Regions from separate parts of the Desulfovibrio biadhensis genome, predicted to be linked through region 1. Evidence: predicted binding sites of a transcription regulator. Region 1 holds the regulator's gene; each other region holds the start of a gene.
What was found. Region 1 encodes sigma-54, which starts transcription at its own class of promoters, with help from an activator protein. Its sites were predicted from a motif close to CTGGCACGGNNNNTGCTT; they were not measured.
Positions count from the first base shown of each region.

Region 2: the regulator sigma-54 is predicted to act here: its motif matches at 4,428-4,445, upstream of ACZ5EH_RS09170 (LeuA family protein).
Region 3: the regulator sigma-54 is predicted to act here: its motif matches at 4,738-4,755, upstream of nifJ (pyruvate:ferredoxin (flavodoxin) oxidoreductase).

Region 1 covers NZ_AP042477.1:4,377,819-4,387,992, forward strand. Annotated here, with positions in the region: gene ACZ5EH_RS18995 (PTS sugar transporter subunit IIA) at 1-32, opposite strand, end outside; gene rapZ (RNase adapter RapZ) at 220-1,095, opposite strand; gene ACZ5EH_RS19005 (PTS sugar transporter subunit IIA) at 1,166-1,615, opposite strand; gene hpf (ribosome hibernation-promoting factor, HPF/YfiA family) at 1,620-2,180, opposite strand; gene rpoN (RNA polymerase factor sigma-54) at 2,229-3,650, opposite strand; gene lptB (LPS export ABC transporter ATP-binding protein) at 3,944-4,675, opposite strand; gene ACZ5EH_RS19025 (LptA/OstA family protein) at 4,733-5,254, opposite strand; gene lptC (LPS export ABC transporter periplasmic protein LptC) at 5,251-5,859, opposite strand; gene ACZ5EH_RS19035 (KdsC family phosphatase) at 5,863-6,348, opposite strand; gene kdsA (3-deoxy-8-phosphooctulonate synthase) at 6,401-7,243, opposite strand; gene ACZ5EH_RS19045 (CTP synthase) at 7,246-8,889, opposite strand; gene ACZ5EH_RS19050 (phosphoribosylformylglycinamidine synthase subunit PurQ) at 9,287-10,096, shown strand; gene tadA (tRNA adenosine(34) deaminase TadA) at 10,101-10,174, shown strand, end outside.
Region 2 covers NZ_AP042477.1:2,093,404-2,103,577, reverse strand. Annotated here, with positions in the region: gene ACZ5EH_RS09195 (FAD-binding oxidoreductase) at 1-28, opposite strand, end outside; gene ACZ5EH_RS09190 (hypothetical protein) at 129-407, opposite strand; gene ACZ5EH_RS09185 (DsbA family protein) at 1,199-2,140, shown strand; gene ACZ5EH_RS09180 (VanZ family protein) at 2,183-2,575, opposite strand; gene ACZ5EH_RS09175 (hypothetical protein) at 2,665-2,910, opposite strand; gene ACZ5EH_RS09170 (LeuA family protein) at 3,178-4,341, opposite strand; gene nifH (nitrogenase iron protein) at 4,771-5,601, shown strand; gene ACZ5EH_RS09160 (P-II family nitrogen regulator) at 5,647-6,006, shown strand; gene ACZ5EH_RS09155 (P-II family nitrogen regulator) at 6,003-6,377, shown strand; gene nifD (nitrogenase molybdenum-iron protein alpha chain) at 6,426-8,066, shown strand; gene nifK (nitrogenase molybdenum-iron protein subunit beta) at 8,089-9,465, shown strand; gene ACZ5EH_RS09140 (radical SAM protein) at 9,536-10,174, shown strand, end outside.
Region 3 covers NZ_AP042477.1:2,148,590-2,158,763, reverse strand. Annotated here, with positions in the region: gene ACZ5EH_RS09410 (tetratricopeptide repeat protein) at 1-1,130, shown strand, start outside; gene ACZ5EH_RS09405 (hypothetical protein) at 1,181-1,576, opposite strand; gene pta (phosphate acetyltransferase) at 1,615-3,756, opposite strand; gene nifJ (pyruvate:ferredoxin (flavodoxin) oxidoreductase) at 4,998-8,639, shown strand; gene murB (UDP-N-acetylmuramate dehydrogenase) at 8,722-9,675, opposite strand; gene ACZ5EH_RS09385 (ABC transporter substrate-binding protein) at 9,788-10,174, shown strand, end outside.

The DNA of each region.
Region 1 (10,174 bases):
AGCTTCTTTTCCTGTTCGCTATTATTACTCATCCGATTGGCACCTTATCTAGCGTGATGTCCACACAATGCATCTGCTTGCGTTTTCCCTTTCCACCCAACTGTTAGGACGTGTGGGTACATCGCATGCATACATAATAGGGAAAACCCGCCAGTGCCGCAATGCAACGTCTTACGGCACTCGCGTTCTCTTTGAATCGGGGGGAGACTACACTACAGCCTAGCCCAGGTCCAGATGCCTGTGTTCGATGGAAACCGAGTACCCTTTCTGCTTTATGGAGGCAAAAACCTTTTCGGCAACAGCGACAGAACGATGGCGCCCGCCAGTACAACCAATGCCCAGGGTCAGTCGGTAGCGACCTTCAACTTGATAAAGTGGCAGCACGTAATGCAAAAAATCCAAGAATTTACGCAAAAATTCCTTACCCGGCTCCCCATCGAGCACATAGGATGCAACTTCTGGATCCTTGCCGCTCAATTCACGAAGACTATCCTCGAAATAAGGGTTGGGTAAAAAACGCAAATCAAAAACCAAATCCGCTTCCGAAGGTGGGGCGTACTTGAAGCCAAAAGTAACGATATGAATGCGCATACCAGTGGAAGGCGCTTCCAGGCTGCTCCATTTTTCCTGAATGGCACGGCGAAGATCGTGGATAGAGTATAGCGAGGTGTCCAGCACAAGTGCGGCTTTACGTCGCAGGGGCAACAGAAGATCGCGTTCAAACTCAATAGCCTGCTCCAACCCTAAATCTGTTCCTTCCATAGGGTGCGGGCGTCTGGTGGTAGCGTAGCGACGGACAAGAACTTCTGTACGCGCCTCCACAAAAACTATTTGTGGCTTGGCGCCATGGGCTTCAATTTCTTCAAGCGCCTGGTTCCAGTCGCCCAGATATTTTCTGTGGCGCACATCAACACCGAGAACAAGGCCCTTCACATCAAGATTATCTTGCCCGGAAAACAGCCCAACAAGCTTGGGCGCCATGCTTGCCGGAACCCCGTCCACGGTGAAGAAGCCGAGATCTTCAAAGACGTTCAAGGCCGTACTTTTACCAGCGCCGGAAAGCCCGGTGACAATGAGCAGCGGATAGGCGTGCACGAGACATTCCCCTCTTCTCTGCAATGGTAATAAAAAAAGGCTGCCGCAGAAGCGACAGCCTTGATTTTGGTTAGGTCTGCGAGAGCAAATCCCAGAGCGTATCTTTATCCTCACAGGCCATGAATGATGCCCGGAAGGACTCATCCTTGAGCAGCCTGGAGATATGCGCCAGGATGCGAAGATGGATGCCGGCGACCTGTTCGGGCGCCAGCACCAGGAAAAAAACATTGCACAGTTTGAAATCAAGAGCTTCGAAGTCCACACCCTCTGGGCTGCGTCCTACCACAAGAATGATATCATCGAGGCTCTCCAGCTTGCCGTGGGGAATGGCCACGCCATCGCCGATACCAGTAGTGCCGAGATATTCCCGTTCCAGCAGAACCTTGTGTGCTTTTTCCGTATCAAACCCTGGGATTTTATGCCCTATGGGTTCCACAAGCTCAGCCAGGACTTCAGATTTCGTCTTGGCCTTCAGATCAGGCAGCACCAGTTCTTTGTCCAGATAATCCCCTAATTTCATGAGACTAAAACCCCGGATCAATGAGGCCGAAATCGTTGTTCTTGCGGCGATAAATGACGTTCACTCGTTCGGTCTCAGCATTGAGGAACACCAGAAACTCATAATTAAGGTTGTCGAGCTGCATGGCGGCTTCGTCAACATTCATTGGCTTGGGCTCGTAGTCGTCGCGGGAGACGATAGTCCGTTCACGTTGCCCCCCTTCGCCTTCGGAAAAGGAAATATATTCCATCCGGACAGGCTGGGGAGTTTTTCCGCCACCTTTGCCCCGACGATGATCCTTGCTCTTTTCCCGGACTTTGCGCAGTTGCGCTTCAACCTTGTCCAGAACCAGGTCAATGGTGGAATACATGTCTTCGGATTCCTCGTTGGCAGTAATGTGCAACTGCCCGGAGGTGATGACGACCTCTGCTTTGTGCCGAAATTTGTCAACGAGCATAGTCACGTTCACTTCAGTGATCTGCTCCTGGTTGCTCAAAAATTTCAGTATTTTCTCAAAACGTCTGCGAGCATACTTCTTAAGATGCTCAGACGGTTCGAATTGTTTGAAGAAAAAGTTGATGTTCATACTATATCCTCCTTGGTCTCATAATCTCGCTACCTGTGGATGGCGGACTTAAAAGGCTTCCTTGCGCTTGGAAGACGACTCGATATTCAAAGCGGTTCGGTATTTTGCAACGGTACGGCGGGCAATGTTGACCTGCAGCTTGTCTTTGAGGATTTCGGCAATGCGTTCGTCGCTCAAAGGTTTTTTGGGGTTTTCTTCCCCTATGAGCTGCTTGATGGTGGCCTTGACACTTTCAGAACCCACCTGGCTGCCATCATCCATCCCCAGTCCACTGTTAAAGAAAAACTTGAGCTCGAAAATACCATGGGGAGTAGCCACGTACTTGCTTGTCGTGATCCGGCTCACCGTGGATTCGTGCATGCCAATGTCCTCGGCAACATCTTTAAGTATCAGAGGCTTGAGCCGGGTGACGCCTTGTTCAAAGAACTCACGCTGATACTTTACTATGCTCTCTGTTACTTTATAAAGCGTCCGCTGGCGCTGATAAAGGCTTTTCATCAGCCACATGGCGGAACGCATTTTTTCCTGCATGTAGTCCTTGTCTTTGGAAGGACCTTGCAAGTTGTCCATATAATAAGAATTAAGCTGGAGCTTTGGCAGTCCGTCTTCATTGAGAAGGATATGGAAATCGTCGCCAAATCTATATACGTACACATCCGGGCTTACGTAAAACGGTTCACCAGTGCCAAAGCTCGCCCCTGGCATGGGATTGAGCTGTTGCAACTGTTCCAGATAATTTTTTATGTCCTCCATGCTGATTTTAAACTTACGGCACAGAGGTTTGTAGCGCTTTTTTTCCAGATCTTCGAGATGTTCTTTAACCAACTCCACAAGAACGGGATCATCATCCATACCGAAGGAATGGAGTTGTACCAAAAGGCATTCCTGAGGGGTGCGTGCGGCAACACCTACAGGATCAAAAGTTTGCATCTCAAGGATGACTTTTTCCACAACTTCGGGATCGGCGTTCGACATTGCCGCAATATCTTCCGCAGAGGCCTGAAGATACCCGTTTGTGTCCAGGTTCCCGATGACAACTTCGCCGATTTCTTTCTCTTTTTCACTCAGATCAGAAAGCCGTAATTGCCACTCGAGATGACCGTCAAGGGAGGGTCTTACTGCGTAGCGTCCTTCAAGGGAAAGCTGATCTTCAGGAGATTCCGACTCACGCATTTGCATTTGACGGGAGCTACTTGAAAATTCTCCAAGGTAGTCTTCCCAGTCGGCATTGCGGATGATTTCTTCCTGGCTGGACGACGGCGCATCTGGACGAATCTCTTCCGAAACGGCCTTCTCTCTCCCCTCGTCCTCGTAATGTTCTTCGAGGAAAGGGTTTTCCATCAGCTCTTGTTGCACTGTGTCCAACAATTCGAGACGGGAAAGTTGCAGCAGCTTGATCGCCTGCTGCAACTGGGGCGTCATGACGAGTTGCTGTGTGAGCTTGAGCTGTTGTCTGAGTTCGAGAGCCATAGGCAAATGCCGTTTTCGGCGAGTATAAGGGTTAAACCAACAAAAACCGCCCTATTCCGCCCCCCAACGGTTTTGCGCTGAAGGCGGCTTCATGCAACGAACGGGCCTCAAAGTCAAATCCCTGTTTCGCCCAGTACATGCGATTTGGTGTAACAACTTATGTGCCATATCCGGCCCATGCTTGCAACACGCATCACATGTTCCCCGAAGCGGAACAGATACAAAAAGATTAAAAATATAAGCTGATTAGAAAAGAAACACCGTTCCAGATGGTGGAGCAACAATATTCGGCATCAGAGACTGAAGCCTTCGCCCAGGTATACTCTACGGGCTCGGTCATCCGCCACAATGGCTTCCGGAGCACCGTCCAATATCACCCTTCCTTCAAACACCAGTGAAGCTCTGTCACAAATATTGAGAGTTTCTCGCACATTATGGTCTGAAATCAAAACACCTATGCCCTTCTCACGCAGCCCACCTATAATCATTTGAATATCATCTACAGCCAAAGGGTCGATTCCGGCAAATGGTTCATCCAGCAGCATGAAGCGAGGCTTACGGATCAGCGCGCGTGCGATTTCCAGCCTCCTGCGCTCACCACCGGAAAGGTGCAGCGCCTTTTGTCCGGCAAGGTGTGAAATACCAAGCTCCTGAAGCAAATCTGCTGAACGCTGCCGTTGCTCTTTGCGGGAGAGACCCGTGTATTGAAGTATCAGTTCAAGGTTTTGCAAGACGCTCAGTTTTTTGAAAACCGAACTTTCCTGGGGCAAATAGCTGATGCCGTGATTGGCCCGCTCGTGCAAGGGCCAGCGAGTTATAGGGGCGCCATCCAGACGGACTTCGCCCTGGTTGGGCTCCAGAATTCCCACCAGCATGTGAAACGTGGTCGTCTTCCCTGCACCATTAGGACCCAAAAGGCCTACAATTTCGCCCTGTTGCAGGGAAAGCGCCACATCTCTGACAACCTCTCGCTTGCCATAACGCTTGCACAAGCCCGTGGCGGTGAGACCGGTGGTTCCGCTCATCCAAGACTCCGCCCCGAGTTATTGTTTTGCATGAATAAAAGCATGGCGGCAGAATGGCTAGGGCGCTTTGAGGTCTTCAGGGGCCTGGAACGTGGCTTTGACACGCGTTCCTTTGCCGCCTACGACTTCGCTGCGATTTTCTTTAAGATTGAATTTGATGACAAGCCCTTGGATACGGTTTTTGCCATCTTCAAGGGCTGGATTGCCTTCCATCACCAGCATGCCCGTGCGAACGTTATAGGTCGCAGTGGCGCATGTGCCGACCTTGCCCTGATAATCGATACGTACGCCCCCTGTCGCAACGATTTTCTGAATGGCGCCCGGGTCCATGGCTGCCACACCAGGACCACTCTCCGCCTTACCCGACAGGTGGATGGTGATGGTTGCTGCTCTGATGGCGACATCCTGGCGTGTGACATGCACATTCCCCTCAAAGACTACTTCCTTGCCGGAGGGGCTGTAGCGCATTGTGTCGGCTTGGATGTCCACAGGAACCGTGGCCGCAATGGCAAAGGTTACGCAACACAGAGATATGAGCATGGAGGCGATGGCCCCCTGTATCAGCTTGGCACAACTCACTTTACGGATTCTCCTTGCTCTGGGAGGAAGTCAGCGTCAACGTACACGGTGGCTTCCACGCCTTTTTCCACAACAATCATGTCCTGCTGCAATTGATAACGCAATTGTGACGCTTTGCAAACAAATTGAGGACCAGCCAGTGTCACGCCCCCGGTCAGAGAAATGGTTCTGCTTTCGCCATCATAGATCAATTCTGCGGCGGAAAGGACATTTTGCTCATACGTGGCGTGCACCTTCGGCCAAAGCCGGGCCCACTGCTCTTGCTGGCGGATAGCGCCTTTAGGCGCCTCCACAGTGAGCATTTCTTCATTTTTTCCAATGCGATAGCTAATAATCGGATCGGTGACTTCGACCATGCCCTCTTCTTGAACGTAATTGGCTTCTTTAGCTGTCAATTGCCAGTGCATCTCCCCCTTTTCCCCTTGGGAAAGGGTAATGCCCTTCAACGATAAATCAACATCAAGGTCCGCTTGCAGGTCGACGTCGGCAACACGCTTGGCGGTTTCGGCAAGATGTTTGGCTGCTTGATTCTGCACCCACCAATACCACAGCCCGCCAAGGCCAATGAGAAGCAGCAGTAGTGCGATAAAAACGGCCTTGCGCACGTATCAGCTCCAATCTTCAAGCATTTTAGGAAGTTTTCCCTGTGCCAAGAGCAAAAAACGTATAGCCTCGCGAACAGCTCCACGCCCGCCGGAAGCATAAGAGGTCCATATCGCTTTGCGCGCCAGTTCCGGCTGCGCGTTGGCCACGGCCATGGGAAGGCCCACCAGACTCAACGGCGTAATGTCCACCCAGTCATCACCAAGATACGCCATTTCATCAAAGCCAATCTCCCGACGACGGGAAATATCTTCAAGAATGGCGCGCTTTTTCACATGACCAGCAAAATACTCGACGATTTCCAGTTCCCGTGCGCGTGTTTCCACTGCAAGGGAATCCAGTCCGGAAATAAGGGCGACTTCAATACCGGCGCCCTGCGCAAGCTTGATCCCCAAACCATCCTGGACGTCAAAGCGCTTTTGAATTTTACCGTTAGTATCGTAATACAGCCCCCCGTCAGTGAGTACGCCGTCCACATCAAGAACAAGCATCCTTATGTTTCTTGCACGCTGCAGGGCTTTGCGGCTAATACGTTGTGTTTTTTCAGAAAAGCGTCTCATTTGGCACATTCCAGATGGCAGTCAGTTCTTGGAGCAAAGTCTTCAGCCGGGCAAGGGGCCAACTGTTAGGTCCATCACAAAGAGCTTTGTCAGGTGTCGGGTGCGTTTCAAGAAAAACACCGTCACACCCTGCGGCAACTGCAGCTCGCGCCAACAAGGGCACATACTCACGCTGCCCTCCTGAGGAACTCCCTTGCCCCCCAGGCAACTGTACCGAATGGGTTGCATCAAACACCACAGGAGCGCCGAATTGCCGCATGACAGCTATGGAGCGGAAATCCACCACCAGATTGTTATAGCCGAAGCTGGCGCCACGTTCAGTAAGCCAAACGGCATTATTGCCGCCCTCGTACACTTTGTCCAGGGCGTGGCGCATATCCCACGGTGCAAGGAATTGCCCTTTCTTAATATTCACCACCCTGCCGGTTTTGGCTGCAGCGAGCAAAAGGTCGGTTTGCCGGCAAAGAAAAGCCGGAATTTGTAGCACATCCGCCACCTCGGCCACTGGAGTTGCTTGCTCGGGAAGATGGATGTCCGTAATCACGGGTAATCCCGTTTCCTCTTTGATGCGAGCGAGTTGCTCAATGCCACGCGACATTCCAGGTCCACGAAACCCTTGGCTCGATGTCCTGTTGGCCTTGTCAAAAGAGCTTTTGAACACTGCCAGAACCCCAAGCTCATGAGCAACGGCGGCAAGCTCGGTGGCGACTTCCATGGCGAGTTCGTGACTTTCGAGCACGCACGGACCGGCAATGACGAAGCGCCCCTCCCTGCTGCGGGAAAGGAGCGCTTCGGCTTCGCTTCTGACAAGAAGTGTTGCGGACATTATCAGGCCTTTTTTGTGGCGTTCAGCTTGGCAGCCGTAATGAATCCCCTAAACAACGGATGGGGGCGCATGGGGTTCGATTTGAACTCCGGATGAAACTGACACCCCAAGAACCAGGGGTGCTCGGGCAATTCCACTATTTCAACCAAAGATTCATCAGGGGAAAGACCACTGATCAAAAGTCCTTTTTCGGCAAGCTGGTTCTCATATTTCTTATTAAATTCATAGCGGTGGCGATGGCGTTCGTCGATGCGCTTCTGGCCATAGGCTTCGTGCGCCTTGGTCTCGGCCTGCAGCACACAGGGGTAGGCGCCCAACCGCATGGTGCCACCCATATCGCAACCTTCAGCACGCTTTTCAACTTTTTTCGTACGGAAATCGTACCATTCTTTCATCAGGTAGATAACATTGTGCGGGGTCTTGCAGTCAAATTCTTCTGAGTTGGCGTTCTCCAAATCTGCCACATTCCGTGCAAATTCTATGACCGCACACTGCATACCCAGGCAGATGCCAAAGAAAGGAATCTTGTTTTCACGGGCGTACTGAATGGCCCTGATCTTGCCTTCGATGCCGCGATTGCCGAAACCTCCAGGCACAAGGATGCCGTTCAGTCCGGCAAGCTTCTTATCCACATTGCTGTCTTTAATCTCTTCGGAGTTAACGTACACCAGGTTCACAGAAACTTCATTGGCAACGCCACCGTGAACCAGCGCTTCATGCAGACTCTTATAAGCTTCTTTCAAATCCACGTATTTGCCCACAATTCCAATGCTGACCTGTCCCTTGGGGTTATTGAAGCGGCTGACAAGGTCACGCCAAGGCTGCAGGTGAGGATTCTTTGCTGGCAGTCGGAGCAAAATAGCCACCTTCTGGTCAAGCCCTTCTTCGTACAACTTGAGCGGGACTTCATAGATATTGCTCACATCCACCGCAGTGAACACAGCGTCTTCGTCCACGTTACAAAACAGCGCAACCTTGGACTTCAGGTCGGAAGGCAATTCTTTTTCACAACGGCAGAGGATAACGTCTGGCTGGATACCGATGCTGCGCAATTCCTTGACACTGTGCTGGGTGGGCTTGGTTTTCAGCTCACCTGCAGCCTTGATATAGGGCACCAGGGTTAAATGGACGTAAAGGATATTTTCCTTACCCAGGTCACCGCGCAATTGCCTGATGGCCTCGAGAAAAGGCAGACCTTCGATATCGCCTACCGTGCCGCCGATTTCGATGATGGCTACATCCAGATCGTCGTTGCCAAGGCTGAGCACAGCCTGCTTGATCTCATCGGTGACATGAGGAATGACCTGCACGGTGCCGCCCAGGTAATCACCGCGGCGCTCTTTGTTGATTACGGAATTGTAGATGGAGCCGGAGGTGTAGTTGTTGCGTTGGCTTGTGTAGATGTCCAGATAGCGCTCATAGTGACCAAGGTCCAAATCTGTCTCGGCGCCGTCTTCTGTGACGAAGACTTCACCGTGCTGAAAAGGGTTCATGGTTCCGGGGTCTACGTTGATGTACGGGTCGAGCTTTTGAATGGTGACTTTGAGTCCTCTGGCTATCAGCAACGCGCCCAAAGATGCCGCTGCCAGTCCTTTTCCTAGTGAAGAGAGTACGCCACCTGTCACAAAAATAAATTTGGTCTTCATCACAGTCCCTTATTAAGGCTTGTGGTTTGTTATAATATGTCCCCGAAACAAAACCAGTATGGGCACCGCACGATGTAAAGCGGCATGGTCCAGACTTCTGAATGCAAATTTTCCCTTGAAAGAGCTCTGAAAAAAACAGACAAGGGGGGCGCGGAATCCGCGCGCCCCCCTTGACGGAAGCGCTTCATCGTGTTGACGCCTGCGGCCGGGGCCTCTATTATCCGGCTCCACCGACAGATGGTCATCATTTTTATCTATTCGTCGGGATAGCAGCATTTCCAGTCGTTTGCATGCAACAGGTTTCCGATGCATTGCGCCCAGTCCTGGAATTCCTGTTTCCCCGATGTGGCTGGCGAAGTCAAGAAACATTTTAGACATATTTCTCTGGAGGCTCTCCATGGCCCAGGCAAAAACCCTGGTCATCACCGGATACGGCACCAATTGCGAAGTCGAATCAGCCCATGCTGCAAAAAAAGCGGGCGCAGCTGTGGCAGACGTAGTCTACTTTTCTGATCTCGTTGCCGGACGCACCAGACTCGAGGATTATAATTTTTTGATCTTTCCTGGTGGTTTTTTGGATGGAGACGATCTGGGTGCTGCTCAGGCTGCCGCATTGCGCTGGAGGCACGCAGTAACCGCCAATGGCGAACCTCTGGTAAATCAGCTTGAAACGTTTTTCAATGCCGGAGGCATCATCCTCGGCATCTGTAATGGCTTTCAGTTGCTGGTCAAACTTGGCCTGCTGCCAGCCACGGACGGCAACTATTTTCAGCGCCAGGTATCCTTGAGCAACAACGATTCCGCACGCTTCGAGGACCGCTGGGTGCACCTCATGGCCAATCCTGAAAGCCCCTGTATTTTTACAAAAGGTATTGACCGACTTTACCTGCCTGTGCGTCATGGCGAAGGAAAACTGGTGCTACAGGACGATTCCCTGCTAGAAACCATTGAAGCCAAACAGCTTGTGGCCCTCAACTACACCACGGCGGAAGGCGACAAGGCAACAATGGAATATCCTTACAACCCCAATGGTTCGCCCAATGGAATTGCCGGCCTTACCGACCCTTCCGGCCGCATTCTGGGGATGATGCCCCATCCTGAAGCGTTTTCTCACCCCACCAACCACCCAAGATGGACGAGAGGTGAATCCTCCAGTTTGGGCACAGAGCTGTTGGCAAACGGCGTCCGTTATCTCGAGGAGCATTGAGGCAATGGCTCGCCCCTTGCCGAAGCCGCCGGAGACACTTCCTGGCGGCTGGGGATGGGAGCAAGCCATGCGCCAGGC
Region 2 (10,174 bases), 2.3 Mb from region 1:
GCCGTCCGCGAAATGTGAGGCTGCTCATCGTCGTTGTCCGAAACGCCCTGCCTGCCGGACTTTCACAGGGATTTTACGCAGCAGCGCGGCCAAAGGCCGCACCGGAAAAGAGGTGCCCCTGAACGGGGTCAGAAGGTCGGTGTTTTAAGGTCGCCCAAAAAGGTGGCCAGTTGTGATTTTTCCCTGTCTGTAATGGACGCGCCTTTACCCTGCATGCGCGAAATATAGTCGGTCCACCCCTGCTGGTCCCTGTTCCCAACGGCCTTTCGCACACGTTCCAGGTTGTGGCACACTGTGCAATATCTTTTCAGCATTTCCTCGGGCGATTTCTCGGCCGAAGCCCCCCAAGCCTGCAAAAACAGCACCGACGCAAGGACGGCGCAGCAGAATACGGCAAGCAATCGCATGTTATCCCTCTCCTCTCACAATCAAGATAATGTCGGCAGCGCGTCGCCGTACCGGGGGCAAAGTATCACAGCCCCGCCGAATGGCAACAGCGGCAAGTGACATTTTACTGAAGATTTTCAATGTGGAATGCAAAGACTTATGGGAAAAGGATATTTTGTGGAGAAGAGAATAAAAAAAAGTGCGCTGTTCCGGTCATCCCGGTCAACCTTCGGTTTGTTCCCGCCTTTCGGTCTGGGAGGCCGTCAGGTTGTTTCAGCGCACGCGCTCTTTCTTACAATGGCGACTCAGCTCGCCGTATGTTGGGTAGTAGTGCGTTTCTATGCCGCTTTACCCTCCGTTTACGTTTCCGTCCTTTTCTATCAACCTGGCGGGGCAGCAGGTCCCGCCTTACTTTATAAATAAGTTGCCCCTTCAGATTGTCAATCCAACAGCCCCCCTCTTGCAACTTTTTTTTCATTCGCTATTTCCATACGATGCACCAATGTAGCAAAAAATTATGAAAAAGCGGTATACACCCCCCAAAACTGCTGCAGTAACTGTCTTGCAACCAAGGCTGGAGCGCGTTATTACTGCCAACAACAAAATGCTTACATTTTGTTGCGCTACGTTATAAAAACGGCCGCGCTACAGCGAGGCTAAGCGGTGGTTACCGCAAAAAGCGGCAACTTCTGAACGCGCCGCTGGATCATTAACCCCGAAATCGACTGCAACTCGGCGTACATCCATCAATGCAGGCGGCCGGCCACTGCCCCTGCTCCGGAGCCGGTTTTCATTTTCATGAGGAGGATTCATGCGTACTGTTGTCATTGCCGTCATTTGCCTGTTGTTGGGCCTGGCCACCGGCTACATGGTCTCGAGTATGGCCGGCGGCGAGCTGACCCCGGCCAAACTGGAAGAAGGCATCCGCCAAAACCCCAGAATGGTCATGGACCTGTTGCACCATTATCCTGAGGAAATGTTTGATATCGTTTTGGAAGGGCAAAATCTCAAACGCGAAAAAGAACGTCAGGACCAGATCGCGGAGCAACTGGAAAATCCGCTGCGCGTTACGGTTTCCGAGGAGCGCCCTGTTTTCGGCCCCAAGGACGCCCCCATCAATATAGTGGAATTTTCCGATTTCCAATGCCCGCACTGCGCCAACGCCAACAAGGTCATCAAGGAACTCCTCGCACGCCACCCCGACAAGCTGAATCTGGTGTTCCTGCACATGCCCCTTTCCTCGCATGAAATGGCGCCCTTGGCCGCTGCGTACTTTGAAGCAGCCGCCATGCAGGACAAGGATAAGGCCTGGCAACTGCATGACATCCTTTTTGAGCACCGGCAGGAACTGGCAGAGGGCGGGAAAGCATGGCTGGACGAACAGGCCAAAAATCTCGGCCTGGACACGGACAAAATCGAAGAAGCGCTCAGGGGTGAACGGATCAAAGGCATCCTGCAACGCGACCTGCAAACGGCCAACATGCTGCAATTGCGTGGCGCCCCGTCTTTCCTGGTGGGTGGAGTGCTGATTTCCGGCGCCGCCCCCATCAGTGAGTTCGAAGAAGTCATCAGCAGGGTCATGACGTACCGCGCCGAGCATCCCGACAAGACAGAGGGCGGCGTGATCTTCGTGCCGGATGAGGCTGCGGCTCAGGCTGTTGCGCCTCCTGCAGAAAATCCCGCTCCAAAAGAAGAAAAACCGGCGGCGGCTGATGCCCCCGAGGAAAAACCCGAGGCGGCGCCGGCTCAATAGCGACCCTAGGCTATAAAGCGCAACAGGCCCTTTCCAAACGGTTCATACCCGTTCGGAAGGGGCCTTTTTATTGCCCGCGATGCGAACAATCCAGCCGATGAGGGCGCCGACAAGACAACCCACGGTGCCTGCCAGAACATCCATTTCAGAAAATCGGCGATTAGGAATATGCATCTGGGCGAATTCCAGAACCACATTCAGCAAAATAAGCGCCACGGGGGAAAAGAGAGCGAGCAACCTGGAGGAAAAGGCTATGGGGAAGGACCCGGCCAGGATGACAAAGGCCAGAAAATGCAACAGGTCGCCAACCGCAACCCCTCCGGCAACAGGCAGGTCTACGAGGGGAAAACGGACAGGGAAAAGAACCAATCCAATATAGAGGGCGATTCCAACCAGCCACATAAGGGCCAGGTATTTGAATGTCCCCCCTTTCACTGAGCCAGTCTCCCGTACCAAAGCGCAAACGATGCAGAAGACAAATGTGTCCCCCCCGGCATGCGTTCAGCTTTCATGGCTCCACCGCTTCAGTCTTTCCCGTCATCAGAATCAGTGGAATCCGTGGCGTCGGCCATTTCCCGCTCGCGTGCGGCCTCTGCCTTTTTGGCCGCCTCCTGCTTGCGCTGCTGCTTGCTTTCCATTGTCCACCCGGCAAAACCGCCGGCAGTGGCGCCAAGAATAGCGCCCCGGCCCATATCGAATATACCCACGAGTGAAGCCAGGACCCCAAGGGAACCGCCGATGAGGATGCCGCGCACAAGATAATTGGCCATGAATTCTCCCTAAGAAAACTGCCCCTTACAGGCAGCGCCCCTTCTGAAACACGGGGTTGCGAAGGCAGTTTGTGGCGGCAAACCGCCATCAACTGCATTCCAGGGCTGTTTTTCGATTTTAACAGAATATAGGGAGCTTGTTAAAATGGCCCTGCCACGGCTGTCAACAACCGTGAACAGGGCCTGGCTGGTGTGTCTTTTCAGAGGGCGCAGGAAGGCGGGATACAATATGGGCAGTATGTATCACTCGCTTGTTTTGTGTTTGTTTCAGGCGTGCTGCAACTCTTTGCTTTGCATGTCCTGCTCCGTCTTTCCCATGCTGCGCACGGCAAGCGATAACAATTCGGCATCGGACAAGGGGCGCCCCAGACGGGCGGAATGTTGCCTGCAGTCTGCAACCAGCTCTTCCAACTTTGCCGGAGGCAAATCCACGCCAAATTTACGCAAAACACCGCGCACCGCTGCACGGCCACTTTTCTTGCCCACGGACATCTTACGCTCGCCCTGGACGTGGCGCGGGTCAAAGGGCTCGAAAAGAGCCGGGTTCCTGGACACGGCATGCACATGCAAACCGCTCTCGCAGGAAAAAACATCGCGCCCCACTATGGGGTGCAGACGCGAAGGCGGCAAATCCGCCGCCTCGGCCACCATCGCGCACAGGCCGCGAAGTTCTCCCAAATTGTAGGAAGTCTTTCCACGTTGCAGGGCCAGCCAGCTAGCCAGTTCCTCCAGACGGGTGATGCCGGCGCGTTCGCCAATGCCCAGTACGGAAGCGTCGGCCCAGGATGCGCCGGTGGCCAAAGCAGTGGATGCATTGCCCATGGCCATACCGAAATCGTTGTGACAATGGACGCCCAGGCTCCAGCCCGGGCGGTCGCCCAGTGATTCGACACACAGTTCCACAAGCAGGGCCATGCGTCCCGGGTCCAGAAGGCCCACACTGTCCGAAAGTCTTATGCGCGCCGCCCCAGCATCCAGAGCGGCGGCAGCCACTTCCAGGATTGTTTCAGGAGCCGCGCGGGAAACGTCCTCCAGGCCCAAGGAAACATACGGCGCGCCACTCTGTTTTGCGAGGGTCACCATTTTTGTAGCAAGAACCGGAATGTCCCCCAATTCCAACCCCAGCCGTTGCCGGGCATGATCCTCGGACACGGGCAACCCCATGTTGATCCTGCAGCCATGCTGCGCAGCAGCCACCACATCTTCATCCCTTGAGCGGCACCAGACGCTGCACGCAACATTGGGCGCAACCCTGGACGCAAGCTGCAGCAGGTCATTCAGGTCTTCCTGCCCCTGTACGCCGATCTCTATTTCATCCACGCCCAGTCGGCCCAGCCTGACAATGAGCTCTTCTTTCTCTTCCGGGGTGAAATACACGCCGTAACACTGTTCCCCCTCACGCAGGGTGCTGTCGATAATTCCTTGAGGCATGGTCCGTCTCCTTCTCTGCTGGTCTCATTTCATTCCCAAAGCGCCAATGCAGCTCCGTGCACAAGGGGAATGCGGTCATGCCTAAGAGGCAAGAATGGTGCCAGACAAGGCGCTGCAGACGCACAGGCCCCAAAGGGTGCGACATACCTGGAGGCGCGCGCCCACACCTTCTTGCATGTGTTGTGGAGCAGACTACAAAAAACGCTACATTTTTGTAGCACAGTACACTTTGGTTTTGTAGCTAACCCACTCTCACGCCTATTTCAGAAAACGTGACTTTTTTGTATCCATTTCATGAAACTTCATCAAAACAGTATGTTATAAATTAAAATACGCATGGTACGCATTTGTGGCACGCGCCTTGCCTTTGTGGCTTTCATCCGCACGCATTGCCAAACGAAACGACAATCAAACCGCATGGAGGAGACAATGAGAAAGGTAGCTATTTACGGCAAAGGCGGCATAGGCAAATCCACAACAACACAAAACACCGTTGCCGGCCTTACCGAAATGGGCAGACAAATCATGGTTGTAGGCTGTGACCCCAAGGCAGACTCCACGCGTCTGCTGCTGGGCGGCCTGGCCCAGAAGTCCGTTCTGGACACCCTTCGTGACGAAGGTGAAGACGTCGATCTCGAAGATATCCGCAAAAAAGGTTTTGGCGGCACCTGGTGTGTTGAGTCCGGTGGCCCCGAACCTGGAGTTGGTTGCGCCGGCCGCGGCATCATCACTTCCATCAACATGCTCGAATCCCTCGGCGCTTACGAAGAGAGCGAAGGCCTGGACTACGCCTTCTACGACGTTCTTGGCGACGTTGTGTGTGGCGGCTTCGCAATGCCCATCCGCGACGGCAAGGCCGACGAGATCTACATCGTCTGCTCCGGCGAGATGATGGCCATGTACGCTGCAAACAACATCTGTAAGGGCATCATGAAGTACGCCCAGTCCGGTACCGTTCGCCTGGGCGGCCTCATCTGCAACAGCCGTAACGTCGACAACGAAAAAGAGATGATCGAAGAGCTCGCCAAGCGCCTGGGCACCCAGATGATCTACTTCCTGCCCCGCGACAACATGGTGCAGCAGGCCGAGATCAACCGTAAGACGGTCATCGACTACGCCCCTGATCACCCCCAGGCACAGCACTACCGCAACCTGGCTGAAGCCATCGACAAAAATGAAATGTTCGTGATCCCCACGCCTCTGGAGATCGAAGACCTTGAAAAGCTGCTCATGGAATACGGTCTGCTCGAAGCTGCATAGGCCCGACCCTTTAATCACGCTTAAAAAGAATACGGAGATACCGCAATGATGATCATGGTTCGAGCAATCGTACGCCCCGAGAAAGTCGACGACGTTCTGGCAGCGCTTCTGGACGCAGGCTTTCCTGCAGCGACCAAGTTTTCCGTTGCAGGTCGCGGCAAACAGCGCGGCATCAAGATCGGTGAAGTAACCTACGACGAAATCCCCAAAACCCAAATCATGTGCGTTGTACGCGCCGATGACAAAGACTTTGTTGTCGAAACCATCATGCGCGCAGCACGCACCGGTTCCAAAGGCAACTACGGCGACGGTAAAATTTTCGTCTCTCCTGTTGAGAGCGTCTACACCATCAGCACCGGCGTTTGTGACACCGCTGTCGCCGAACCCGCGGAGGCCGAGGCATGAAAGAAATAATCGCAATTGTGCGCATGCCCATGATGAACCGCACCAAGCAAGCTCTGACCGAAGCCGGCGTTGACGCCTTCTTCGCTCACGAGGCGCAAGGTCGGGGCAAAGGGCTGGTCAACTCTCAGGTGCTGGAAGGCGCTGGAGAGGGCTACGAAGAAGCCGCCGCCCTTCTGGGCGAAAAAGGCCTGCTCTACCCCAAGCGTGTCATCACTGTGGTGGTGCCCGACGAGGATGTGGACGACATCGTGCAAACGATCATCGATACCAACAAGACCGGCAAGCCCGGCGACGGAAAAATCTTCGTGATGCCCATTGAGGATGCGGTTCGTGTCCGTACGGGTGAGACCGGGGCGAAATCCATAGCCTAGCCTAACCGCCCCTTATACCCGGGGCCGGAAACAATACGAGGTAACCACATGGCACTCAAAAACAAGAAGAAGATCGCCTGGGAAGCGGACGCCATCAAGGAAGAGCTGCTCAAGAAGTATCCTCCCAAGGTCAAGCGCAAACGCGCCAAGCAGATCGTGATCAACAAGAAGGAAGAGAGCGGCGCCAATCCTGAAATCATGGCCAACGTGCGCACCATTCCCGGCATCATCACCATGCGCGGCTGCACCTACGCAGGGTGCAAGGGCGTTATCCTGGGCCCCACCCGCGACATCGTGAATATAACCCACGGACCCATTGGCTGCGGTTTTTACTCCTGGCTGACCCGGCGCAACCAGACCAAGCCCGAGTCGCCCGAACATGAAAACTACATGACCTATGCCTTCTCCACCGACATGCAGGATCAGGACATCATCTTCGGTGGTGAGAAAAAGCTCGAGGCGGCCATCCAGGAAGCCTACGACCTGTTCAAGCCCAAGGCCATCGCGGTCTTTGCAACCTGTCCCGTCGGACTCATCGGCGATGATATTCACGCCGTGTCCAGAAAGATGAAGGAAAAGCTGGGCATCAACGTCTTCGCCTTCAGCTGCGAAGGTTACAAAGGTGTCAGCCAGTCCGCAGGTCACCATATCGCGAACAACCAGATCTTCAGCCACGTGGTTGGCGAGCAGGACAAGGAGATCGAAGGCAAATACAAGATCAACCTGCTGGGCGAATACAACATCGGCGGTGACGCCTTTGTCATCGAAAAACTGCTGGAAGACTGCGGCATCACCCTGGTCTCCACCTTCAGCGGCAACTCGACCTACGACCAGTTCGCCCAGTGTCACAACGCGGACCTGAATGCCATCATGTGCCACCGTTCCATCAACTACGTGGCCGAAATGATGGAAGAAAAGTACGGCATCCCCTGGATCAAGGTCAACTTCATCGGTGCGGAAGCTTCCGCCAAGTCCCTGCGCAAGATTGCCCAGTACTTTGGCGACAAAGAGCTCATGGACCGTGTTGAGGAAGTCATCGCCAGGGAAATGGAGCCCGTCAAGGCTGCTCTGGAAGACGTGCGCCCCCGTACGGAAGGCAAGTCCGCCATGCTGTTCGTTGGTGGCTCCCGCGCGCACCATTACCAGGAGCTCTTCGCTGAAATGGGCATGAAGACCCTTTCCGCCGGGTATGAGTTCGCCCACCGCGATGACTACGAAGGCCGCGAAGTGCTGCCCACCATCAAGCTGGATGCTGACAGCCGCAACATCGAAGAGCTGGAAGTCGTTGCCGATGAAAAGCGCTTCCATCTGCGCAAAGACGACGCCGCCAAGGAAGCTTTGGAAAAGGCCGGCCTGAAGTTCAAGGAATACGACGGCATCATGTCCGACATGGAGACCGGCTCCCTCGTCATCGACGACCTGAACCAGTACGAGGCCGACAAGCTGGTTGAATTGCTGAAGCCCGACCTGTTCTGCGCAGGCATCAAGGAAAAGTTCAGCATCCAGAAGATGGGCGTGCCCATGAAGCAGCTCCACAGCTACGACTCCGGTGGACCGTATGCGGCCTTCGAAGGCGCCATCAACTTCTACAAAGAAGTGGACCGCCTCGTGAACAGCAAAGTCTGGGGCTTCATGAAGGCGCCCTGGGAAGAGAACCCCGAGCTCTCCGCCACCTACGTGTGGGAATAAGAGCGCAAGAGGAGAAAGCACAATGTTGCTCAGACATACACCCAAGGACGTGGCCGAACGCAAGGCTCTGTCCATCAATCCGGCCAAGACCTGCCAGCCTGTTGGCGCCATGTACGCCGCCTTCGGCATCCACGGTTGCCTGCCCCACAGCCACGGCTCCCAGGGCTGCTGCGCCTACCACCGCAGCATGCTGACCCGCCACTACAAGGAGCCCATCTCGGCTGCGACCAGCTCCTTTACTGAAGGCGCTTCGGTCTTCGGCGGCCAGGCCAACCTGATACAGGCTATCGAAAACATGTTCACCGTGTACGAGCCCGAGGTCATCGCGGTCCACACCACCTGTCTCTCAGAGACCATTGGTGACGACCTGAACCAGATCTCCATCAAGGCCGACAAGGAAGGCAAGATCCCCGAAGGCAAGCATGTCATCGGCGCCTCCACCCCGAGCTATGTCGGCTCCCACGTGACCGGCTTCTCCAACATGGTCAAGGGCATGGTTAAGGGCCTGGCCAAGAGCACGGGCAAGAAAAACGGCAAGATCAACATCATCCCCGGCTGGGTTGAACCCGCCGATATGGAAGAGATCAAGCGCCTGTCCACCATGGTTGGCGTAAAGCACATCCTCTTCCCCGACACCTCGGGCGTACTGAACACCGGTCTGACGGGCGAGTACAAGATGTTCCCCGAAGGCGGCACCCCTGTTTCCGAGCTGAAGAGCACCGGCGACAGCATCGGCACCCTGGCCCTGGGCGAATGGGCCTCTGCCGACGGCGCCCGCCTGCTGGACACCCAGTTCAAGGTGCCCTGCAAGGTCTTGGATCTGCCCATCGGCCTGGCCGCCACCGACCGTTTCGTGGACGCTCTGCGCACCATCGCCGGTGTGACCGTGCCTGACGAAGTCAAGGCCGAACGCGCCAAGCTCGTGGACCTGATCTCCGACTACCACCAGTACTTCTACCAAAAGAAAGTGGCGTTGGCCGGCGATCCGGATCAGCTCATCGCCCTCACCGAGTTCCTGGTTTCCATGGACATGTGGCCCACCCACATCGTCACCGGCACCCCGGGCAAGGCCTTTGAGCGCCGCATCAAGGAAATCACCAAGGACCTGCCTTACGAGGTCAACGTAAAAGCCAAGGGCGACATGTTCCTGCTCCACCAGTGGATCAAGAATGACCCCGTGGATATGCTGATCGGCAACACCTACCTGAAGTACATCGCGCGGGACGAGGACATTCCTCACATTCGCCACGGCTTCCCGATCCTGGATCGCGTCGGCCACCAGTACTTCCCGACCGTAGGCTACTCCGGCGCACTGCGCTTTGCCTCCAGCATCCTCAATGCCCTGCTCGAACGCATAGACAGGGACGCTGTCGAAGAGAAGTTCGAACTGGTTTTCTAGCACGCACCCTATCCAGTCATGGGGGGAGTCCGGCTCCCCCCATGAAACCAAAAAATACAAGGACCCGGCCATGACCGCCAACAACGCTGCCATCACACACTGCTTCACCCCTGAAGAAATCACCTGCGGATGCAGCAGCGAGACCATGCTTTCCTGCGCCAGGGTTCACCTGCCCGTTGCTAGTGGCGTCAACGCCATGCTCGCCTTTGGCGGCGCTACCCCGTCAGCCCTTAAAAAGCACAGCCTGAATCCCGCCGACGCGTTGAACGCGCTGCAGCAGGCCATGGACAAAGCCAAGTTCAAGGGCAACTCCATCAACATGGTGGGCGTAAGCGGCCCCGGCGATCCGCTGGCCACACCAGAACCACTTTTCGAGCTGTTCAAGGAAATTCGCCAGCTTTACCCTGATATTTCCCTGTGCCTGGGCACCAACGGTCTTGGCGGCGCACAGCATGCGCCTGCTCTGGCCGAGCTGGGCGTGACCCATGTAAGCCTGACCGTGAACATGGTGGACCCTGAAATAGCGCCCAAGCTCTACAACTGGGTGCGCCCCGGCAAGCAGACCATCCAGCGAAGCCAGGCCGGCGCGCTTCTGGTGCAGGAACAGGCGGACGCATTGGCTGCCTTTGTGGCCAACGGCATCGCCGTAACCATCCGCACCGTGGTCTACCCCGGCATCAACGACGAACACGTCGTGGACATCGCACTT
Region 3 (10,174 bases), 2.2 Mb from region 1:
CTCCATGCGAAGACACCTGGTTCAGGTTGGGGCACACGCTGCAAGGCGCCGGTGAAATCGAGGAGTCGGAACGGTGCTATCGCAAAGCCCTGGCGGAAAACCCGCGCTGCTTTGTGGCGATGAACAACCTGGGTGTGCTGGCCCTCAACGAGGGTGACAGGCAAAGCGCCGATGTGTGGTTCAGCAGAGCCAGAGATTGTGCGCCGGATTACGCGGAAGCATGGACAAACTGGGCAAACCTTCTGGAAAAGGAAGGCGATCTGCAGCAGGCAGAAATAGCCGCTCGCAAGGCCATGGAACTGGATGAATCCACATCTGCTCTCGTGCGCCTGGCATACGTGCTACAACGGCAGGGGCGCATTGATGAAGCCCTCCAACTCTACACCCGCTGTCTGGAGCTGGACCCAGCCGACGCCAAGGGCGTCGCACTCTATCTGGCTGGCATCGGACTGCGCGCGACCCCGGAACGCGCCCCAGAAGCCCACGTCCGTGAACTTTTTGACCAGTATGCGGGCATTTTTGACAGACATCTTCAGGAAAAACTCGAATACAAAGGGCCGGAGATACTCCTCGACGCGCTCACCCCTTGGCTGCGCAAACAAGAGATCGTGGACGCGGCCAGCAACGGATGGGACACCCTGGACCTGGGGTGCGGCACCGGACTCTGTGGCGCTGTTCTCAGTCCCTTTGCGCGCAGATTGGATGGCGTGGACATCTCCCGACGTATGCTGGCCAAGGCCAGAGAACGCGCAATTTACACAGATTTGCTGGAAGGCGATCTCGAAGAAGTACTCCTGGGGATGACACAGGACTACGACCTGATTGTCGCGGCGGACGTGTTTGTTTATGTCGGAGATCTGCACGCCGTTTTTACGGCAGCCTACAACCGGATGCGCCCCGGCGGCCTGTTCGCCTTCAGCCTGGAGCTTTTACAGTCCCCCCCCTCCGGAACAGAGAGCAAAGGATTTATTGTAGGCGAGAACAATCGCTACCTTCACGCGCCGGAATATGTGCGCGAACTGGCTGCAAATGCAGGCTTTACGCTCCACTCATTGCAGGAAGTGTCCACGCGCAACGAAGCGTCAGTCCCTGTTAAGGGTTTTGTGGTCGTGCTGGAGAAGCAGGCGTGATTTGAGAGAAGGGGCGCTCTCCCGCAGTCTATCCGGGAGAGCGCCCTTAATCAGTTGCCTTTGGGTGTGCTCTCATCGTGGTAGCGATGTGCGCCACAACGCCAAACCACCTTTTTCCGCCCCGGCGCATAGTGCGGGAAGACACGGCTGGATTCGCCGCAAATCTCGCAGGTATGGGGCTCCAGGCTATTCATCGGGAGCAGATTGTTCCGCTTCATAGCCTCGAGGAAGGAATACACGGCCGGCATTTTGGGGTGTCCTTCCAGACGCTCGCGATCCTGTCGGTTCAATCGCCCGCCCTGTGTTACACGCAAAGAAACCGACTTGCGTTTTGCCACAGTCATGGAGTTCTTGTTAAGCACCACCTGCCGTGGTTCGTCCCACTGGCAAATGACGCGCATCCGATCGAGATCAAGATGGATGTCTGTAACTGTACTTTTACTCATACTACTACCCCTGTCAGCGATAAAACAAACCTTGCGGGTTACGCAGGCTTGGCGTCTTCGCTGGTTGCAGCCCGGGCTTTTTCGGCCTGGGCCTGAATAGCCGTTATCGCCACCGTGTTCACAATGTCAGGCACGGTGCAGCCACGGCTGAGATCGTTGACCGGTTTACGCAGACCCTGCAGAACAGGCCCAATGGCGACCACTCCAGCCGCCCGCTGCACTGCCTTGTACGTGTTGTTACCGGTGTTGAGATCAGGAAAGATAAACACTGTTGCGTATCCGGCAACCTTGCTGTCCGGCATTTTTGTCCTGGCAACCTCAGGATCAATGGCCGCATCATATTGCAAGGGGCCTTCCAGAAGCAGCTCAGGCGCACGTTCCTTGGCGATACGCGTAGCCTCGACGACCTTATCCACATCCTGTCCCTTGCCTGAGGCGCCGGTGGAGTAGGAAAGCATGGCGACCCGCGGCGTAATGCCAAATATTTTGGCGGTATGCGCAGAACTGAGCGCGATCTCGGCAAGCTGTTGCGCGTCGGGGTTGGGGTTCACGGCGCAGTCACCAAAAACCAGCACCCGATCCTTCATGCACATCAGAAAAACGCTGGACACAATGGAGACTTCCGGCTTTGTTTTGATGATTTCAAAGGAAGGTCGGATGGTCTGACCAGTGGTCGTAATGGAACCGGAAACCATGCCGGCGGCATGCCCCTTGTAGACCATCATGGTGCCGTAATAGGTCGGGTCGGACATGCGGTCCTTGGCGTCGTCTATGAGCAGGCCCTTGTGCTTGCGCAACTCATAGTACGTTTGCACGTAGTCTTCGTAGTTTTCGCTCTTTACGGGGTCTACCACTTCGATATCACTACCGAATTGCAGGCCAAGAGCGGATACCTTGGTTTTCACCTTGTCCGGATCGCCCAGGATGGTGAAGGTGCCCACACCCCTTCTTGCCAGGATGTCTGCCGCCTGCAGGATGCGCTCGCTGCTGCCTTCGGGGAGGACGATGTGCTGCTTGTCTGCCGAGGCCTTTTCAATCAGCGTATATTCGAACATTTTCGGGGTGATGCGCGTGGAGACCGTTGTCACCAGACGCTCACGGAGCTCTTCGGAATTGACGTTATCCTTGAAAACACCCTGCGCCGTGGCAATCTTGTGCACATCCTCAGGGGAGATACGCCCATACAATTCCATGAGTCTACGGGCGGTCTTGTAGGTGTTGGTTTCCACGGAAAGCACGGCGACCGGAACACCAGTCCACCCTTCGATGAGGCGGTGCACGCTGGAAGCGGGCTGCAGGCCGCCTGTCAGCAGAATACCCGAAATGTCCGGGTATGAAGAAGACAGTCGCGAAGCCAGGCTGGAAAGGATGATGTCGGAGCGGTCGCCCGGTGTGACGACCAGGCCGCCTTCCTCGAGATATTCAAGGAAGTTGGTAATATGCATGGCTGCGATGATGTAGTCCTTGACCAGGGTGTCCAGCCTGCCGTGTCCATACAGGACCTGACCGCCCAGCCATTTCCGCACATCGTTGATAGTCGGATTACCCAGGCTGGCCTCTTCGGGGATAACGTAGACCAGCAGCGGCGTTTCACAGTGTATGTTGCAAACCAGGGATTCCTTGGCTTGCTGCGCTTCTTCCTTAGTGCCGATAAAACGGTTGGCAATCACACAAACAAGTTCGACACCCTTTTCTTCCAGGGTATCGATGGTCAACTGGGTAGAGGCAACCAGGTCTTCGACACTGCCCTTTCCTGTGGCGACCAGCAGCACGGGGCAGCCGATGTTTGCGGCAATATCGGCGTTGAGATCGAATTCAAAAGGAGCGTCCTTACCCAAAAAGTCTGTTCCTTCGCAGAGAACAAAATCATAACGGGATTCCAAGGACTTGTATTTCTGCAGGATATTCTCGAGCAACGTTGCGTGCTGACCGTTATTTATCAGCGCCCGCGCTTCAGAAAGCGTGTAGGCGTAAGTGTCTTCGTACTGAATATCCAACTTGTACTCGGAGAGGATCAAGTTGATATCATGGTCTCTGCCGCCCTCTTCGGGATCATTGATGATGGGGCGAAAGAAGGCCACGTGCTGAATACCGGATAGCAACAAGCGCATGACGCACAGCGCGATTGCAGACTTGCCGCTTTTCGCTTCTGTAGCGGTGATGTAGAGATTCCTGGACACGTTAGCTCCTTCGATTGTTTTCTCCGCCCACGTTCGGGTAGAGGAACGTGGACCATTACCTTATTTCTTTAACAAAGACCGTGCCATCATGTGCATCAGCTGGTAATCATTATACCCGAACGGCTGAAGGGGCAGGGCGTTGCGTCTCATAAGTCCATACACAGCCTGGATTCTGAAAAATCGGACAAACATCTACCCCTACCCCCTATTGTGCCTTTTTTTACAATCCTAGTCACTACAAAAAACAAATTTTTTCATCTAATAACCAATTTTTATAGGAAATTCCGCGACAGCCAGTGGCATCTCTGCAACACTTACAGCTATTCGCTTGCCATGCCAGGGAATTTCACCCTAACACACGTTGAAAATCTATACCCGAGCCACAGTTTTCTTAAAACAAACGCAAAACGAACTTGTGCACCCATGTTTCATTACGGCCATTGCAGTTTGCAATTCCAGAATAGACGCAGCTCATATTCTGGAATACAAGCTATACCGCGGGCTTCTGCGCAACTTTTGCACATGCGCCGTTTGTCTTACGCCTGTTGTGACATTTCTGCAACATGACATGTTCATTTTTGCACAAGTCTCGTTTACTGCAACAGAACTTGTACGTGTCATTTTTTTTGCGAAAGGGATGGACGGCATCCGAATTTTCAGACATTATGTTGTAGGAAATGTAGCAAAGGCAGCAAACCGGACCGTGTGGCCCCACTTTTTTTGCGCACAAGCAATTAAGTGCAATATGTCAGACAGTTACAAGTCAATTCTGACTATTGACAGGGGCCGCTCTACAGAGTGTTTTTGTGTTTTTCGGAATGTTTCTTGCCACAGGGGAAGAAATCCGAGGCCAAAGCCCCTCTCAAATGGTCCGACAAACCGGACATGTTATGGTCATACCACAGGCACAAACGTGCCCAAAATTGATCACCGGAGCCTGAAGGTCCTCAATTTGTTCTGCAAGTTCCCGCATGGACGAGCATGGCACATATCTTGATTATAAACCCAAACGGCAATTCTGCTGGGTTCGAAAAGCGCGCATGCGCCCCTGCGCAGGGGTGCGTCCGCGCAACAAGGCGTTCAAGATGTTCCATGATTACACATCCTGGGAGGGTTTCTGACGACACCCCCCCCTGCTGCATGCTCGACATCGTCAGGGCCTGCCAACCGGTCCACAGGCCCCAGTTTTAGATCGGAACCATCAAAGTCGCTGACCGTTCGACTCGAAAAAGGAGAGACGCATGGCTAAGAAAATGACCATCGACGGCAACACCGCCGCGGCGTATGTTGCGTACGCCCTGAGCGACGCGGCCGCCATCTACCCCATCACGCCCTCTTCCACCATGGCGGAGCTCGCTGATGACTGGTGCGCGCAAGGCCGCAAAAACATCTTCGGACAGCAGCTGCAGGTTCGCGAAATGCAGTCCGAAGCAGGCGCAGCCGGCGCAGTCCACGGCTCCCTGGCAGGCGGCGCCCTGACCAGCACCTTTACTGCTTCCCAGGGCCTGCTGCTGATGATCCCCAACATGTACAAGATTTCCGGCGAATTGCTGCCCGGCGTCTTCCATGTTTCCGCCCGCGCCCTGGCTGCCCATGCCCTGTCCATCTTCGGCGACCATGCAGACATCTATGCCTGCCGCCAGACCGGATTCGCCCTGCTGGCTTCCAACTCGGTTCAGGAAGCGCACGACATGGCGCTGGCAGCTCACATCGCGTCCATTGAATCCAGCATCCCGTTCCTGCACTACTTCGACGGCTTCCGTACCTCTCACGAAATCCAGAAGGTTGATGTCCTGGATTACGAAGAGATGGCCCCCCTGCTCAACCATGACAAGATCGACGAATTCCGCGCTCGCTCCATGAACCCTGAGCATCCCAATGTTCGCGGTACTGCGCAGAACCCGGACATCTATTTCCAGGGCCGCGAAGCTGCCAACCCCTACTACCAGAAAGTACCGCAAATTGTTAAAGAAGCTTTCGCCAAGGTAGAAAAGGCCACCGGCCGTACCTACAAGCTTTTTGAATACGTGGGCGCTCCTGATGCAGAGCATGTGATCATCGCCATGGGTTCCGGTTGTGAGACCATCGAAGAAATCGTCTCCCACCTGGGCGCCAAGGGCGAGAAAGTCGGCCTGCTCAAGGTTCGTCTCTACCGTCCCTTCTCCAATGAAGATCTGCTGGCCGCCCTGCCTGAATCCACCAAGATCTGCTCCGTGCTCGACCGCACCAAAGAGCCCGGCGCTCCCGGCGATCCGCTGTACCTCGACGTCTGCCAGGCCATGTTCCAGGCCGGCCGTAACGTCAAGGTCCTGGCTGGCCGCTACGGTCTCGGTTCCAAGGAATTCTCCCCCGCCATGGTTGCCGCAGTGTACGACAACATGAAGCAGGAGCAGCCCAAGCAGCATTTCACCGTGGGTATCGAGGACGACGTCACCAGCACTTCCCTGGCCATCGATCCCAAATTCCCCGACACCACCCCTGCCGGCACCATCCAGTGCAAGTTCTGGGGCCTCGGTTCTGACGGAACCGTCGGCGCCAACAAGCAGGCCATCAAAATCATCGGTGACAACACCGAGATGTTTGCCCAGGGTTACTTCGCCTACGACTCCAAGAAATCCGGTGGTATCACCATTTCCCACCTGCGCTTCGGTAAAGAGCCCATCAAGTCCACCTACCTGGTCAACCAGGCTGACTACGTGGCCTGCCACAACCCGGCATACGTCCACCTGTACGACGTGCTCGAGGGCATCAAGGAAGGCGGCACCTTTGTGCTCAACTCCCCCTGGAGCAAGGAAGACATGGAAAGCCATCTGCCCGGCGCCATGAAGAAGACCATCGCGGAAAAGAAGCTGAACTTCTACACCGTCGATGCTGTCAAGATCGCTGCCGAAGTCGGACTGGGCGGCCGCATCAACATGATCATGCAGACCGTGTTCTTCAAGCTTGCCGAAGTGCTGCCCTTTGAAACCGCTGTGGATCTGCTCAAGAAGTCCATCAAGAAGACCTACGGCAAGAAGGGCGACAAGATCGTCAACATGAACATCGCCGCTGTTGAGCAGGCGACTGCAGGCCTGATCAAGATCGACTACCCCGATTCCTGGGCCCAGAACGCAGCCGACAAGCAAGTCCAGCGCGACGAGCCCGCATTCGTCAGCGACGTCATGCGCCCCATGCTGGCGCAGCAGGGCGACAAGCTGCCCGTGTCCTGCTTCACCCCCGACGGCACCTTCCCCACCGCCACTTCTCAGTACGAAAAGCGCGGCGTGGCCATCAACGTGCCCGAATGGATCAAGGACAACTGCATTCAGTGCAACCAGTGCGCCTTTGTCTGCCCTCACTCCGCTCTGCTGCCTGTCCTGGCCACCGATGCTGAACTCGAAGGCGCTCCCGCTTCCTTTGAGACCCTCGGCGCCAAGGGCAAGGGCCTCGACGGCATGCACTTCCGCATCCAGGTCGACACCATGGACTGCATGGGCTGCGGCAACTGCGCAGACATCTGCCCTGCCAAGGAAAAGGCCCTGGTCATGAAGCCTCTGGCCAGCCAGACCGATGAGCAGGTGCCCAACTATGACTTCGCCATCAAGGTGCCGCACAAGGTCGAAGCCATGAGCCGCACCACCGTGAAGGGCTCCCAGTTTCAGAAGGGGCTGCTCGAGTTCTCCGGCGCCTGCGCAGGCTGCGGCGAAACTCCATACGTCCGCGTGCTTACCCAGCTCTTTGGCGAGCGCATGACCATCGCCAACGCCACGGGTTGCTCCTCCATCTGGGGCGCTTCCGCACCTTCCGCACCCTACACCACCAACCATGAAGGCTTCGGCCCGGCATGGGGCAACTCCCTGTTCGAAGACGCGGCCGAATTCGGCTACGGTATCCACCTGGGTATCAACACCCGCCGCAACGCCCTTGCCGATACCATGCGTGAAGTCATGAACAACGGCGCTTCCGCCGAGATCAAGACCGCCATGCAGGAATGGCTGGACGGTTTTGATGACGCTGAAGCCTCCAAGATTGCCGGCGACAAGCTCAAGAAGCTCCTCGCAGGGCAGAGCGACCCCACCCTGGCGAAGATCGCCACCCAGGGCGACCTCTTCACCAAGAAGTCCATCTGGGTCTTCGGCGGTGACGGTTGGGCATACGACATCGGCTACGGCGGACTGGACCACGTCCTCGCTTCCGGCGAAGACATCAACGTCCTGGTCATGGACACCGAAGTCTACTCCAACACCGGTGGTCAGAGCTCCAAGGCTACACCCATGGGCTCCATCGCCAAGTTCGCCGCTTCCGGTAAAAAGATTGGCAAAAAGGACCTGGCTCGCATGCTCATGAGCTATGGCTACATCTACGTGGCCTCTGTTTCCATGGGCGCCAACAAGAACCAGTACCTCAAGGCCCTGGTGGAAGCCGAAAGCTACCCCGGACCCTCCATCATCATTGCCTACGCGCCTTGCATCAACCAGGGTATCCGCAAGGGTATGGGGCGTACGCAGGAAGAAGAACGCCTGGCAGTCGCAAGCGGCTACTGGCCTCTGTTCCGCTACGATCCCAGACTTGCCGAGCAGGGTAAGAACCCCTTCCAGCTCGACTCCAAGGCCCCGGACGGCACCCTGCAGGAGTTCCTCTCCGGCGAGAACCGTTACGCCGCTCTGGAAAAGCTGTACCCCGAGGAAAGCAAGGCCCTGCGCGCCGGCATCCAGAAGGATATCGACGAGCGCTGGCACATCCTCGAACTGCTCTCCAAGGTCAACCCTTACGAAAAGACGCCTCAGGACATTCAGATCCCTGGCGCCCAGGGTTCCGACGCAAATTGCGAAGTGACTTCCACTCCTGAGCATGCCCGCCCCGGCACGGGGGACGCGTGCGATGATGGACGCAGTGGCAAATAACTCGCACCCAGGCTGAAAAAACGACACCCCCCTGTCGCTGTTGCGGCAGGGGGGTGTTTTCTTTTAGTAGTGGCCAGAAAGATCAGAAAAGGGCTTCATGGGCAGGCACCACACCTCCTGCAGGCGCCACATAGCGCACTTCGCACTCCATAAGCACGCCCGTGCGGTCCGCCACCGACTTTCTTACGTGGGCAATGAGCGCAAGAACGTCCGCCGAACGCGCGTTGCCCGTATTCACAAAGAAATTGGCATGCTGGGGAGAAACCTGAACACCGCCCCTGCGCACGCCCTTGAGGCCTGCATCTTCAATGACCTTACCAGGGGGGCCGAAGCGCTCGTACAACGCTTCCATACTTTTGAAGACCGAACCGCAACTGGGCATTTCCAGGGGAAACTTGGACTGACGCTCGCGCAAATCCGCATCAATCCGCTGCAGCACCGCGGCCGGTTCATCCGGGGTCAGTTTGAGCACCGCTCCGGTCACGATGTACCCACCGCGCTGAAACACACTGCAACGATACCCGAACCCGCAGGCATCCGGCAAAAGGCGCTGCTGCTCCCCTTCCTGGTTCAGGACGGTGACGCTCACAACATTCTCGCCAATGCTCCTGCGACGGCTGCCGCCATTCATGGTAACAAGCCCGCCAAGGCTGCCTGGTATGTTGCCCGCATGTTCCAGACCTGAAAGGCCGGCCTTTCCGGCATGGCGGCTCAACGTGGAGACCTGAACGCCGGCGCCGGCGACCAGCAGGTCATTCTGCAGTTGCAAGCGCCCCAGAGCGTCGCCCATGCGGATGACAACACCCCTGAACCCGGCGTCGTCACAAAGAAGATTGGCGCCGCCCCCGAGTATCAACATGGGGATTGCTTCCCCACGGCAAAAGGTGATGACGGCGGCCAGTTCTTCCTCGCCGGCAGGCTCCAGCAACAAATCCGCCGGTCCGCCTATCCGCCAGCTGGTATATGCCGCAAGGGGGGCGTTTTCATATGCTTTGCCTTTTGCCAAGGCGCACAGATGTCGGGCGTACGCTTCCATGGAGGCATGGTTACCCGCTCTCGAACGCTGGCGCAAGAATCAACTTTGTTGCAGACCAGACCAGAGCACGTTACCGTTACAATCATGGATTCATTTTAACCACGAGGTCAACGTGGGTATACTCGCAACATTCGCTTTTACTTTTTTGCCGCTGCTTGTGGTATTCGCTGTTCCCGGCTTTGCCGCAGAGCGGCCCGTACTCATTGCCGTCATTGCAGCCAAAACCGGCACGGCCTCCACTTCCAATAAAATAATTTTCGAAGGGGCGCGGTTTGCAGTAAAGGACATAAACGCGGCAGGAGGCTTCAAGGGACATGACGTAAAGATCCTTGAGTTCGATAATGCGAGTACTGCGCTCGGCTCGAAACTCGCTGCAAAAAGGGCTATTAATGACGGCGTATTGGCTGTTGTTGGCGCATCCTGGAGCGCGCACTCCATCGCCATGGCGCCCGAGCTCCAAGCCGCCGGTGTGCCGATGATAACGCCCATTTCCACGAAC